DNA from 2 places in the Pantoea sp. B65 genome. Region 1 is predicted to be linked to the other one. Evidence: predicted binding sites of a transcription regulator. Region 1 holds the regulator's gene; the other holds the start of a gene.
What was found. Region 1 encodes Fur, which represses iron uptake genes when iron is present. Its sites were predicted from a motif close to ATAATAATGAGAACNACTATCAA; they were not measured.
Positions count from the first base shown of each region.

Region 2: a site for Fur is predicted at 1,646-1,668, ahead of ftnA (non-heme ferritin). Genes of this name have one in related genera too.

Region 1 covers NZ_JAHXPU010000034.1:10,983-18,317, reverse strand. Annotated here, with positions in the region: gene seqA (replication initiation negative regulator SeqA) at 1-413, opposite strand, end outside; gene ybfF (esterase) at 678-1,442, shown strand; gene ybfE (LexA regulated protein) at 1,668-1,946, shown strand; gene fldA (flavodoxin FldA) at 2,113-2,643, shown strand; gene fur (ferric iron uptake transcriptional regulator) at 3,006-3,449, shown strand; gene JWF83_RS13670 (beta-N-acetylhexosaminidase) at 3,510-6,191, opposite strand; gene chiP (chitoporin ChiP) at 6,213-7,335, opposite strand, start outside.
Region 2 covers NZ_JAHXPU010000008.1:173-7,507, forward strand. Annotated here, with positions in the region: partial or broken gene JWF83_RS00405 (transposase) at 1-131, shown strand, start outside; gene JWF83_RS00410 (amidohydrolase) at 260-1,363, opposite strand; gene ftnA (non-heme ferritin) at 1,814-2,326, shown strand; gene JWF83_RS00420 (EAL domain-containing protein) at 2,360-4,822, opposite strand; gene JWF83_RS00425 (LysR family transcriptional regulator) at 5,084-6,034, shown strand; gene mdcH (malonate decarboxylase subunit epsilon) at 6,000-6,902, opposite strand; gene JWF83_RS00435 (malonate decarboxylase holo-ACP synthase) at 6,899-7,335, opposite strand, start outside.

The DNA of each region.
Region 1 (7,335 bases):
TTCGGCTTGGTATGGGTGCCATTCTGTATCAGGACTTGTTGATTACCGGCAAAGTAGACGCGAGTACGACCATGCAGTGATTCGGTCGCTTCGGCAAACGCTTGTGGATCGAGTGAATATAAGGTCGACAAAATCAACATAAAGCGGTTAACCGCCCGCTTCTGTTCCGCATATTCATCAGAAAGCAGCAGCTCACGCACCGCGCGTACCCGATCCTGCGGACGTGATTCGGTTTGCACCGCCACGGCTTCTTTCCCAGGCTGCGCTTGCGGTGCCACAGCCGCCACCGGCGCACTCTGCCCGGCGGTAAACTTCAACATACGCCGCAAAATATCAGATGCGCTTTCACCAATGTGCTGGGTATGGCTGGCGATATAGCGGTAGAGCTCTTCGTCGACTTCAATCGTTTTCATCTTTATCCGTACGGTTATTACGTGTTGCAGAACCGGGGTATGTTTATCCAGATACGTAAAAAAATCACCTGATAAAATTGTGACCCGGATCTAACATTAAGGATTATAAAGTTAAATCTTACGGCAGTGTAGCGCCAGCAACCTTTGCAGGCAAAAGTAAGAATATGCCGTAAAAAGTTCATTGATCGCGCGGTGCTTTCATCCGGCAAGAAAGCCGAAATCCATGATAACCTAAGCTTTCGTTTCCACTGTAAGAACTTTGCCATGAATTTGAATGCTCGCCTGCAAACTGAACAATCTTCCGCTAATGCCACGCCGGTTCTGCTTATCCACGGCCTGTTCGGCAGTCTTGATAATCTCGGCGGACTGGCGCGCGGCCTGAAATCCGATCGCCCGGTATTGCAGGTTGACGTGCGTAATCATGGTCTGTCGCCGCGCAGTAACCAGATGAACTACCCGGCGATGGCGCAGGATATGCTGGACACGCTGGATGCTGCCGGGATTGATAAAGTGGCGATTATTGGTCATTCGATGGGCGGAAAAATCGCCATGACCCTCAGCGCGCTGGCGCCAGAGCGTATCGAACAGCTGGTGTTAATCGATATTGCGCCGGTGGATTACCAGACACGCCGTCATGATACCATCTTTGCCGCGATTAACGCCGTCACCGCTGCTGGCGTCAGCCTGCGCGCCGAGGCAGCGGAGGTGATGCGCAGTTATCTGGCGGAAGAGGGCATTATCCAGTTCCTGCTGAAATCCTTTCAGGAGGGCGAATGGCGTTTTAACGTGCCGGTGCTGTGGGACAATTACACCACCATTTCCGGCTGGGAAACCGTTCCTGCATGGCCGCATCCGGCGCTGTTTATCCGGGGCGAGCTCTCCCCTTATCTCGACGATATCCATCGTCAGGCGGTAATCGATCAGTTCCCGCAGGCACGCGCTCATGTGATTGCCGGCGCCGGACACTGGGTACATGCTGAAAAACCTGATGCGGTTTTGCGCGCAATTCGCCGCTTTTTTGCGCTTTAAAAGCAAATAGTTGCCGCCACAGTGAAATGATTGTCGCGACGACTTTCACTGGGGTATGATGGCGCGCTAAAATTTTGCCGCCGTTGGCAACACCGACCATTGGCTTGCCGCGGGCAAGATAATCAGCCTGGCGGGACGGTGTTATTTTCGACGGCAAACCGGCCCGTTTAGTCAGAACCCGCGTGGCGATTTCAGACGCTGACGCTCATTCAGTATCATGATTCTATGGCAAAAGAAAACACCGACCGCACGACGATCGATCTGTTCGCAGACGAACGCCGCCCGGGACGACCAAAAACCAATCCGCTGACGCGTGATGAACAGCTGCGCATTAATAAACGCAATCAGCTAAAACGCGACAAAGTTCGTGGGCTACGTCGCGTCGAGCTGAAAATGAACAGCGACGCGGTTGATGCGCTCAACCAGATGGCTGAACAGCGTAATATCAGCCGCAGCGAGCTGATTGAAGAGATGATTCTGGCGCAACTCCACGTCACCGGCTGATCGTCCGGCGCAGAAAAGTGGCGATAAACCGAGGCGTTGAACGCACAAAGCGACAAATCCGGCGGCATTTCAAGTTCCGCGCCCCGGTACTGTCTGCTATCATTGCCAGTAACTGTGTATCTGTAGCATTCACCATATCAATAAGTTTCAAGAGGTTATTAAGCTCATGGCAATCGTAGGCATTTTCTTTGGCAGCGATACTGGCAATACGGAAAACATTGCAAAGATGATCCAAAAGCAACTGGGGAAAGACGTTGCTGAGGTTCATGATATTGCCAAGTCTGCCAAAGAAGATCTTGAGGCTTTTGATATTCTGCTGCTTGGTATCCCGACCTGGTACTATGGCGAAGCCCAGTGCGACTGGGATGACTTTTTCCCGACGCTGGAAGAGATCGACTTCAACGGTAAACTGGTTGCGCTGTTTGGTTGTGGCGATCAGGAAGACTATGCCGAATACTTCTGCGATGCGATGGGCACCATTCGCGATATCATTGAGCCGAATGGCGCAGTGATTGTCGGCCACTGGCCGGTTGCAGGTTATCACTTCGAAGCTTCCAAAGGGCTGGCGGATGATGACCACTTCCTCGGCCTGGCGATTGATGAAGATCGTCAACCCGAACTGACCAGCGAACGGGTTGAAAAGTGGGTGAAGCAAATTTTTGATGAACTTCAGCTGAAAGAAATCATCGAAGCTTAGTATGACTGACGCAATGTGGGTGCTGGCTCACATTGAGTCAGCGGTTTTTCCTATAGAAATAATAGATACATGTTTGTAACTTTTACCGGCAAATCTGTACAATACCCCCATCGGTCACACTGCTATTGCCGTTTTCGAAGCATAGTGAAGGGGTTAGCACAGTATCTATCACAGGACAGACTCCGAGGCATGGACTTCTCACGGACGTAACTCATTACATCCTTCAGTTGTTGCACGCTCTCCATGCCGTTTTCATTTCGAAGCACGAGTTCTATAATGAGACGCAATAAGTTTTCGCGTTGACCGATGTTCAGGGCTTTTCAGCCACATTGTGACTAGCAAAGTAACAGGACAATATCCGCATGACTGACAACAACACCGCATTAAAGAAGGCCGGCCTGAAAGTCACGCTTCCCCGACTGAAAATTCTGGAAGTGCTTCAGGAACCTGAGGGCCATCACGTCAGTGCGGAAGACTTGTACAAGCGCCTGATTGATATGGGCGAAGAGATTGGTCTGGCGACAGTTTACCGCGTCCTGAACCAATTTGATGATGCGGGGATCGTTACCCGTCATAATTTCGAAGGCGGCAAGTCTGTTTTCGAACTTACGCAGCAACATCACCACGATCACCTGATTTGCCTCGACTGTGGCAAAGTGATTGAATTCAGTGATGAATCGATTGAAACCCGTCAGCGTGAAATCGCAACACGCCACGGTATTAAACTGACTAACCACAGTCTGTACCTGTATGGTCACTGTGCGCTGGGCGATTGCCGCGAAGACGAAACGCTCCACGACAAATAAATTATGCTATGCAGTAACTAATGACAAAACCGGTGAAACTTCACCGGTTTTTTTATGCCGCTAATCCATCGCCTGTGGCGCCTGCAGCTTCTCCACCCGGCTGTAACGCCCGCCATCGGCACTGGCGCTGCGCAACCACACTTCACTGCCGACGCGCGGCGGCAACTGCGGATCATAACGCTGCCATTGTTTACCGCCGTCGGTTGAAAACTCGATCCTGATGCCCGGCAGCGCGCTGTTTGCCTCCAGCACCCGATGATAAATGCGCCCTCCCGGCAGCGGCAGACGCCAGGCAATACCCTGCTTATCCAGTTTAGCCAGCTCACGCTGCCCGAGCAGATTAGCAAAACGTTGCCAGTCCTGACGCAACGCCGCGGTATCGACCCAGTGAGTTTTACCCTGCTGGTATTCGCGTCCGGGCTGATAGTCCAGTTCCCAGCCGGCACGATGCCAGCCACGCTCGGCAACCGACAGCAACCGCGGGAAAATCATCGCCTCCATCTGCCGATCGCTGCGTACCGTTTCGCTCCACAGCTGTGCGGAAATCCCCTGCGCCCCCGGCCACGGCTTAGCGGATTTGGCGCTAAAGCGGTTACCGTCACGATCGACCGAGGTTTCAGCATTTTGCGCCAGGTTATCCGGCGCGAAACTGAACATCTTACGCTCATCATTAAAGCGCGTTCCCCAGTAATAACCGGGCTCCAGCGGGTTCACTTCGTACGGGAAATCCATATACAGATAGTCAGGACTGGAAACCACCACCTCATAGCCCTTCTTCGCCCAGTCATTAACGCTGTCGAAACCGCCCCAGTACAGGGTATCCCAGAAATTCACCGTCACCTGCGGAGTGGCAAACGCACTGGCGTGAGCGACCGTTTTCAGCCCATCCTGCCATGCCTGCATATGATGAATCCCCTGCGCCTGCGCTAAACGGCTGACCTCAATAGCGAACCAGCCGGGCAAATCGGCAATGCTGGCCACCCGGCCCTGTTGCACCATACGCTGACAGACCGGCGAGCGCGCCCAGGGGTGATCCTCCTGCTGCCGATTGATTATCCCCTTCCCCGCTTCCGGGTGGCGACGGTCGGTATAACCTGGCCCCAGACGAATGTTCTGCGCCTCATCGCCGCCAAAGTGCCAGCGGGTTAATGGCTGCCCGGCCGCCTGATGCATGGCGCGGAATTCACCGATCACCTTAGCCACAAAACGTTTTGATGAATCCAGGCAGGGGTTCAGGTAGCTGGTGCGATCATAAAACTGCACCGAAGTGGTATTCGAGCTGTCGTCCGCATCCAGCAGCCGATACTCCGCCGCCTCAGCGGCTTTGCCCTGGCGCATTAAGCGCTGGTAGCGTGCTTCCATGGCGATCACCGCAGCGCGCGCATGGGCTGGCATATCCACTTCGGGGATCACCTCAATCAGCCGCGCGGCGGCATATTGCAGAATATCGATATAATCGGCCCGGCTGAAATAGCCGCTGCCGCTATTGTCGCTGTCGGGGCCGGAACCGAGCTGCGGCAGCAGACAGCGCTGTTCAGACGGATCGTGACAACGACGCCCTGCCACCGCGGTCAGTTCCGGCAACCCGGCGATTTCGATACGCCAGCCTTCATCATCCGTCAGGTGAAAATGCAGTTTATTCATTTTCCATGCCGCCATCTGATCCAGCAGACGTTTAACCGCGGCCTTACTGTGGAAATTGCGCGCCACATCCAGCGCCACGCCGCGATAAGCGAAACGCGGCGCGTCGCTGGCCTCAAGGGCGGCGATCTTTTTATCGCCATCAGCCGGCAGCAGTGAAAGGATCGACATCAGACCATAGAACACCCCTGCCGGATCATAGCCCGTCACCCGCGCCCCGGAGCGCGCGATAACTAAGCGGTAAGCGCCCGAGCGCGCCAGTGCGCCGCGAAAACCCGCGCGATCGATAGCGGTAGCGACCGGATAACCGTCGGCGCGCGGCTCAACCCCGGCGCGGGCAAAATGCTGGCGGATAACCGCCGCTTTATCCGCCGACAGGGATAACAGATCGAGCGCGACCCCGGCCTGCAAATCAACATCTTCCGCGCCTACCGTCAGTTGCAGCGGCGTCGGCGTAATCTGCCCACGTAAGCTGGCCGCCGCGAGTGTTTTAATATCGCGATTTTTTTCAAAACGAGTTTGCGCATTCATCAGCACATTTTTATCTTCCGCGGTGCGCTGCCACTGCGCGCCGAAGGGCGCGACAAAACGCGTCAGATCCTCACTGTCGGTACTGGCGATCACCCTGATGGCGGCATCCCCCGCGCTAACGTACCAGCGCGGCATGACATCGCTGACCGCCAGTTGCCAGTACTCATTGATAATCGGGATGCTGACCGTCTCCCCGGCGGCAAAGCCGGTAAATTTCTCCGTCGGCTGCAGTTTATGCAGATCGCCGATAATATGGCTAATACGGAACTGGTCACTCTCAACTTTTAGTATCGGGCGAATGCTACTGAGATAAATAGCCCAGTTCTGGCTGCTCAGCGCCGGGCCGGGATTGGTCAGGCGGATAAGCGCGCGGTTGCAGGCAGCCCAGTCAGCGCCCAGAGCGGCGCAGTCAACGCCATGCTGCGCCGCATGGTTATCCGTCACCTGGTAGCTAACGCCGAACTGGCTGATTTGATCGGCCAGCTGTTGCTCACTGGCCATACAGCCGCCGCCCGCCAGCCCGCTTAAGGCGGCCAGCACTATCCCTGTTCTGTGTCGTTTCACGTGCATACTCCTGTTATTACGTGCGGGTTAAAAAATCGTGAAGGGAGCCATCACGATAAACTTCACATCTTTCTCATCCTGAAAGATATTGCCGTAGCCGCCGCTGTAGCTGGGCAGCGTGCTGTGGTTGTTATATTGGGTGTAATGCAGTTTAAACCGGGTGCCTTTGGCGCCGCCCTGCGGGATGGTATACAGCAGATCGACACTCCAGGCCGACTCTTTCAGCCGCTGATTCTGGTCCCATTGCGGACTGGTGGCGGGCCTGGCGTCCCAACCCCAGGCCAGAGAACCACCCAGTTGCCAGTCCGGCAGTTGCCAGCCTTTCAGGTCATACAGCACGCCGGCAAACAGCGCCTTTTCCCCATTGGCATTCCAGTCTGAACGCGCATCCCACCAGATATCGAGCCGGCCGTTGGAGCTGGCATAGCCCGGCGTCATCCGCTGCAGAAAATAGCCCTGATTGCCTTGCGCTTTCACCCAGCTGCCTTCAAGGCGAAAATCGAACGGGCCGTGGCGATAACCCAGCGTCAGTGCCTGCAACCACGCCAGACCGTCGTAAATATCGTTCAGATTGCCGGCGCCGCCCTGTTGTTTATCCCTGGCGCCATAGAACTGATAGCTGGTACGCAGATCGTTACCCGCCAGCGGAAACCCATACGAGACTTTGGCAAAATATTGATCGATATAGCTGGCCGACTGCCCAAAGGCGCCCTCCAGCATCAGATTATTTTTGAAATCGTATTTAGCGCCGAGCGAATGCAGCCAGGCAATCTCACTGTGGCCATCGGCCTGGCGGAAGCGGTACAGATGCTGATACCACGGCGCTTTATAGGCATCGGCCCATAGCCAGGAGAGCGAGAAGGCGCCGCTGTCGCCATAATCCTCGCTGACCCCGATTTCCGCACCGCGATAAGTTCCCGGCAGAAAGCTCCAGTGCGGAGCCAGTAACGTCTGACCCGCCGGTTGCAGATAGCCGCCGCGCATCCACCAGCCGTGGTGCTTTAGCTTAACTGCCGCCTGGTAAAAGCTCAGGCCGCCTTTATCACCACTCCAGCGTTCATCCCAGCGGGTTTTCGCCTTGCTAAAGCCAATTTCATCCGGGGCGGCCGGGCCGCTGCTGGCCAGTTCCGCCGCGCCGTAAACCCCCAGA
Region 2 (7,335 bases), on a different contig from region 1:
AAGCGCTACAGGGGGAGTACGTAAGGGTTCTGGAGGTGGATGACGGACTGGACGCGATCCTGTTCGACCGGATGATACTTGCTTACTACGACAGAGTTGAGCAGAGTATCATCCGGATCGACCCGACCTAAATGTGTTACCCATGTGGCCGGTCAGATCTGTAACCCATGTGGCGGTTGTACATTTATGCCGCCCGCACCGATGACTGGCAACGACCGTGATGACGGCATATATGCCGCCCATGCCCCTTCCTTAACCTTTAACCCAGCACCTTGCCAACACAGGTTTTGAAAATCTTCACGCCGGTCTCCAGCGAGCTAAGATCAAAACGCATTTCAGGATGATGCAGCCCCGGCGTCAGATTGGTGCCAAGGCCCCAGAATCCGGTTTTCACCTGTGGCCGCTGACGCGGATAGTGGAAGAAATCTTCACTGCCCGGCGTCATTTTCGCTCCGGTTAATCCTGCCGCTCCCAGCACCTCCACAATCGACTCGCTAATCAGCGCCGTCATGTCCGGGTGAATTTCAGCCGCTGGCATCTCCTTCAGTACCACCACCTCTGCCGTCGCCCCCAGCGCGGCTACGCTGTGCTCAATCGCCAGTTTCACCTTCGCCTTCAGTTCATCCATTGGCGCATTGCTCTGACTGCGCAAATCCCAGCAGACACGCGCCTCATCCGGCACCGAGTTAGTGACGCCCGCATCACACAGAAAACGCGTGGCTTTCGCACTCCAGCTCAGGCCCGGCGCCAGATGGATGGCATTGACCGCCTGTACCGCCGCCACCGCCGCATCCAGCGCATTAACCCCGAGATGCGGTCGCGCCGCATGCGACGGCACACCTTTAATCGTCGCTTCAAGGGTGCTGCATGCCGAGTAAAGCATCGCCGGTACCGCCTCGCCTAAGCGGCACTCCTCCAGTGGACGCAGGTGAAAACCCAGCAGCATCTCAACATCATCAATCGCCCCGGCTGCGACCATCGCCAGCGCCCCGCTACCCAGCTCTTCTGCCGGCTGGAACAGGATCTTCAGCCGCCCTTTTTTCACTATGCCCTGCTGAATAATCTCCTCTGCCGCCGTCAGCACCACCGACGAGTGGGCATCATGACCGCAGGTATGGCGTGCGCAGGCCACTCCGTCAATCACATGGCCCAGGGCATCCATATCGGCACGCAGCGCCAGCACCGGGCCGGGAATGCCGCTATCCAGTTCCGCCACTATGCCGGTGGTATGATTAATATTGCGGCTAACCTTAAATCCCGCCTGCTCCAGCGCCGCAGCGAGGTAAGCGGAAGTTTTAAATTCCTGAAAACCCAGCTCCGGAATTTCATGTAAGTAGTGGTAATGCGCTAACACGTTCGACACGTCGGCTATCTCCTGATGAGGTAAGAAGTGATGCGCCAGGCCTCACTGATCAACATGATGATATTAAGCATATTTTATGCCAGATATGCCAGAACCATGACCGCCATTTATTCTCATTAATGCCATAAAAATGGCTGATAATAGAAATACATTTAGCGAGAAAATAACCCGGATATTTAATTTAAGCGACGAGAAATAAAAACCAACTTATCAGGAATATTATTTACCCTCAGAATAATACTGCCCTTCTCCGCCAACTGCGGAACACGCAGCGAAATCCTGGTAAAAATGAGAATCAATAGCATTCAGGAAGTGAAGTAATTCTATTTAAAAACAACATGATATATTTTCCTTTTTTTCACTAAAAATATATCCCTTTGCTATCTCCTGATGCATAATTCATAACTTAATCGCAAAAAATAATTAACCTGTATAATTGATGGAGCTGCTATGCTGACTAATGAAATGACCGCGCGGCTGAATGATCAGCTGAACCTGGAGTTCTACTCAGCCAATCTTTATCTGCAGATGAGCGCATGGTGTGGCGATAAAGGTTTTGAAGGCGCGGCATCGTTCCTGAAAGAACACTCCCGTGAAGAGATGCAGCATATGCAGCGTCTGTTTGACTATCTGGCTGATACCGGCGCCATGCCAGTATTGGGTACCATCAGCGCACCACCGGTATCCTTTAACTCGCTGCGTGAAGTGCTGGAACAGGCCTATGAGCATGAGAAGTTGATCACCGGCAAAATCAACGAGCTGGCGCATTTCTCCATCACCTCGCAGGATTACTCAACGTTCAACTTCCTGCAGTGGTACGTTGCTGAACAGCATGAAGAAGAGAAGCTGTTTAAATCCGTACTGGATAAACTGGCGTTGCTGGGCAATAGCGGCGAAGGTCTGTTCTTTATTGATAAAGACCTGGCGAAAATGGGTGGCGAAAATAACGGCCCTGCCTCCTGATAGCGGCTGGCCGGGTTCGCCCGGCCCCCGTTACTACAAGTCGCGCAGACGTGACTCCGCTGGCTGTGGGCGACCAAATAAAAAGCCCTGAAATAGCGTGCAACCTTCAGCCTTCAGCTTTTCAAACTGAGCGATACTCTCCACCCCTTCGGCAGTAATCTGAATATCCAGGCTACGACTCATACCGGTAATGGCGCGTATAATCGCCAGCGCTTCGCGACTCTCATGCATATCGTTAATAAAGGACTTATCAATTTTGATCTTGTCGAACGGGAACGAACGCAGATAGCTTAGCGATGAGTAACCGGTACCAAAATCATCCAGCGCAATCATCACGCCCAGCGCTTTCAGTTGCTGCAGAACGCGTAAATTACTCATGGTGCCATCAAGCAGTACCGACTCGGTGATCTCCACCTCCAGACGATGCGGCTCCAGTCCGGACTCCTTTAGCGCGCCCTCCACCACCGAGATCAACTCGCTGTTTTTAAACTGCAGCGGCGAAAGGTTGACCGAAACCGTTTGCTTATCCGGCCATTTCATCGCTTCGCGACAGGCCTCATACAGGGCAAAAGCCCCGAGGCTGTGAATTAAGCCGGTCTCTTCCGCGATAGGAATAAAATCATCCGGCATAATTAAACCCTGCACCGGATGCTGCCAGCGCATCAGCGCCTCATAGCCCATAATATCGCTTTGTTCGGCGTTGGTGATCGGCTGATAATAGAGCTTCAGCTGACCGCTGGTAATCGCTTCGCGTAAATCGTTTTCCACAATACGTCGGTGACGCGCCAGATTATCCATCGCCAGGGTAAAGTTCTCAAAGCGATTGCGCCCGTTGCGTTTTGCCTCATACAACGCCATATCGGCGCAGCGCAGTAAGTGATCCGGCGTTGACAGATCGGCGCTGGCCAGCGCAATACCAATACTCAGCCCGACGGTTAAATTATGCCCTTCGATATTAACTACCGGTCGCACCACGTCGATCAGTCGACTGGCCACCGCTTCTGCTTCCGCCTGCTGCGTCAGGCCGGGTAACACAATAGCAAACTCATCGCCGCCAAGACGTGCCAGCGTATCCTCATCACGCAATACGCCGCGCAGACGTTTCGCGATCGCCCGCAGCAACTCGTCGCCAATCTGATGTCCCAGCGCGTCATTAACGTTTTTAAAGTGATCCAGATCGAGACACAGGGTGGCAGTCAGTTTGTGGTGGTGAGCATCGTGACGCAGCGCCTCATTCAGGCGCTGACTGAACAGGACGCGGTTTGGCAGGCCGGTGAGATTATCATGGTGCGCCATATGGCGAATGCGCGCATCCGCTTCACGCTGATCGGTGACATCGTCTGCTATCAGTAACACGTAATGGGTGCGGGCATTGGCGCCACGCGCCATTACCGCCCGGGTGTGCAATACCCGTTCGCCGCTGGCGGTAGTGAGTTGCTGCTCGCTTTTATGCACACCTTCACTGCGCAGCGCCTCATCTGACAGACGATTAAAATAGTCACTTAATTCAGAGGTCATGCACTCATGCGGTTTTTTACCCTGCATACGTGTTTTTGAACTGCCCAGCAGTAGTTCGGCTTTCTGATTAACCAGCAGGATCTCGCGCGAAATCGCATCCTCCACAATCACGCAGGAAGGAATATTGGCGATAATGGTATCGAGAAACTTCGACAATGAGTCCATCGCTGCGCCATGCGATTCGGCTAAATCACGCGCGCGTAAAATTTGCTGTTCATACTCGCGGCGCTCGGTAACATCACGGGTGATTTTGGCATAACCAAGCAATTTTCGGTTTCCATCATAAATAGTATCAATCATTACATGGGCCCAGAAGGCGCTGCCATCTTTACGATAGCGCCAGCCTTCATCTTCAAAGTGTCCATTTCTCAGTGCCATCGACAGGTTATGTTCCGGCACTTTGTTCTGACGGTCTTGCGCGCTGTAAAATACCGAAAAGTAGCGGCCAACGATTTCATCGCTTTTATACCCTTTGGCCCGCTGCGCACCGATATTCCAGTTCACCACCCGCCCCTGCGGATCCAACATATAAATGGCATAGTCAGTCACGCCTTCAACCAACAGGCGAAACTTCTGTTCCTGCTCCATCTGCTCGCGCAACTTGCGCTGCTGTTCGGTGCAGTCACGGGTAATTTTGGCATAGCCAATCAGTTTGCCGTTGTCATCGTAAATCGCCTCAATCACCACATTCGCCCAGAATGTGCTGCCATCTTTGCGATAACGCCAGCCATGATCTTCAAAACGTCCGGTCCGGAATGCCTGTTGCAGGTTCTTCTCCGGGATATAGGCCATTCGTTCCTGCATGCTATAAAACATCGAGAAATGCTTACCGATTATCTCTTCGGCCAGATAGCCTTTGGCGCGCTGTGCCCCGGTATTCCAGCTGGCGATAGTGCCGTCGGGTTTCAGCATATAAATGGCGTAGTCAGCAACGCTCTGCACCAGCAGTCGGTACATCAAATCAGAGTTTTCATTCATTATTTTTTTACCTGGTTCTGACCTGGTTGACCGCAACCAGAAACGGACGGCGATGATAACCATTCTGTCAATCAGCTATGAGCTGAAAATGTCGTAAGCGATAAGTGACTATCACATGGCATACGCAATTTATGTAAGAATTTATCGGCAACGCCGAAAAAACATTCACTGCTTTTTCATGCGGCAAAGCTGGCGACCTGCGCCAGCGGACGATGCATGCGGGTTATTTACAGCGCGGGGATTTCGGCTTAAGGTCAGCAGATGAAAATTGATGCTGATATCACCTTCCGTAAGCTGGAAATCTTTATGGCGTTTATGGCCAACGGCAATATAGCCCGCACCGCCGAAGCACTGGGCCTGAGCAGTGTCAGCGTACATCGCGCGCTGCATACGCTGGAAGAGAGCGTGCGCTGTCCGTTGTTTATCCATAAAGGACGCAACCTGCTGCCATTGCCGGCGGCGCAAACTCTGCTGGAGCACAGTCTCGATGCGGTGGAAGTGATGGCGCGCGGCATCGAAGAAGCGCGTAAAACCGCCGGGGTGGGCCAGGGACGGATGCGCATTGGCACCCTGTACTCGCTGACGCTGGAAACCGTCCCACGCCTGATTATGGGGATGAAGCTGCGACGCCCCGATCTGGAGCTGGAGCTGATGATGGGTTCAAATCAGATGCTACTGGATAAGCTGGAAGACGGTCAGCTGGATGCGATTTTACTGTCGGTGACCGACAGTCAGATCGATATTCATCGTCATCAGGTATTACCGCTGTTTGAGGACGATATTTTTCTCGCCGCACCGGCCAGTTCCGCACTGGATATCAGTGCCGAGGCGGATCTGCGCGACTATCGTCAGCAGAAATTTGTCTCGCTGGCGGAAGGTTTCGCCACCTATCACGGTTTTCAGGAAGCCTTTCATGTTGCCGGTTTTGAACCGGAGATTGTCATGCGCGTGAATGATATCTTTTCGATGCTGAGCCTGGTGCAGGCGGGCGTCGGCTTTACCCTGGTCCCCGGACGGATGAAAAAGGTCTATGAAAACTCGGTACAGCTAATGAAGCTGGCGGAGCCATATCAGATGCGGCAAACCATCGCCATCGTGTTTAACCGCAACCGCGAATATGACCCCAACCTGCTGGCGCTGGCCGCCGAAGGGCGCATGTACTGCCGCGACAGCGCCATCAGCGTAACGCACGCACCCGCTGCGCCAGTTTAAGCGCCAGCTCACTGCCGCTCTGCTCAAGGGCGATAGCTTCGCCGTGGGTCAGTGCCTGCCGTGTCAGGCCACTCAGTACGGCTCCCGGCGGCATCTCAATCGCCAGCCCCACATCGCGTTCGCTGGCGGCCACCATCGCCTCATGCCAGCAGACGGTATGGGCCATATTAAAGGCTAAATCCTGCGCAATCCGCTCTGGCTGCCACAACACCCGACCGCTGCTGCCGCTCAGCCAGGCATAGCGCGGGCGCTGCAGCTTCACAGTGGTAAACGCCTCGGCCAGTTTCTCCGCCGGCGCCTGCAGTAAAGCACAGTGAGACGGTACGCTGACCGCCAGCCGCTGCGCCTTCTGCGCCCCCGCCGCCAGCGCCCGCTGCGCCGTCGCCGCCATCGCCGCGTCACTGCCGGCAATCACCATCTGCTGTTCAGCATTAATATTCGCCAGCCAGCTGCTACCCAGTAGCGGTTCCAGCTGGCTCTGCGTCAGACCGGTAATCGCGGTTAGACCATAGCCCTGCGGATACGCCTGCTCCATCAGTTCGCCACGCAGTGCCACCAGCTTTACTGCGTCGCTGAACGTCAGCGCGCCGGCCACTACCGCCGCCGGGAAAGCGCCAATCGACAGACCGCTGACAAAATCCGGCGTAAGCTGTCGGGCCATTAACTGCTGCGCCCAGGCCACGCCGCAAATCAGCAGACTCAGCTGCACCGCGCGGGTATGTTGTAATGCGGCGGCGCTATCCAGCCGGCGCGCGTCTTCGCCGAGAATGTCACTGGCCTGTTCGAGTAAACTGTCGCCCTGCGGCAGATTTTGCAACATGCCGGGATGCTGCGCTCCTTGTCCCGGAAAGGTAAATAATACTTTCATTCTGCCTCCTGCCAGGGATGGCGGGTAACGCGCGGACCCTGACTGGTTTTCAGCATCACCCGGCCATCGCGCAACCATTCATTAAGGGCAAAAGCGCCATATGGCGTTTCTACCTGGCTGTCGGCACGGCATGGTAACCCGGCGACCATCCGACTCCAGCGCATCATCTCCTCCTCCGCCAGCGGCTGCGCTGCGCGGATCAGTAAATCCAGATCGCTGTCGCCGTGGATCACCGGAACTTCGGTGGCCAGCGCATAGCCACAACTGCCGGTAATGCCCCACTGCCATGGCCAGGGTTGCTGCGCCAGTAACATCGCCGCCTGTAGCGGCGGCTGTGAGACAAACGGCGAACGCAGTAGCGTAGCAGTGTCAGCCAGCGCTTCCGGCGTCAGCAGGCGGCGGATGACATCAGGCGCCACCCATGCCGCCGCCC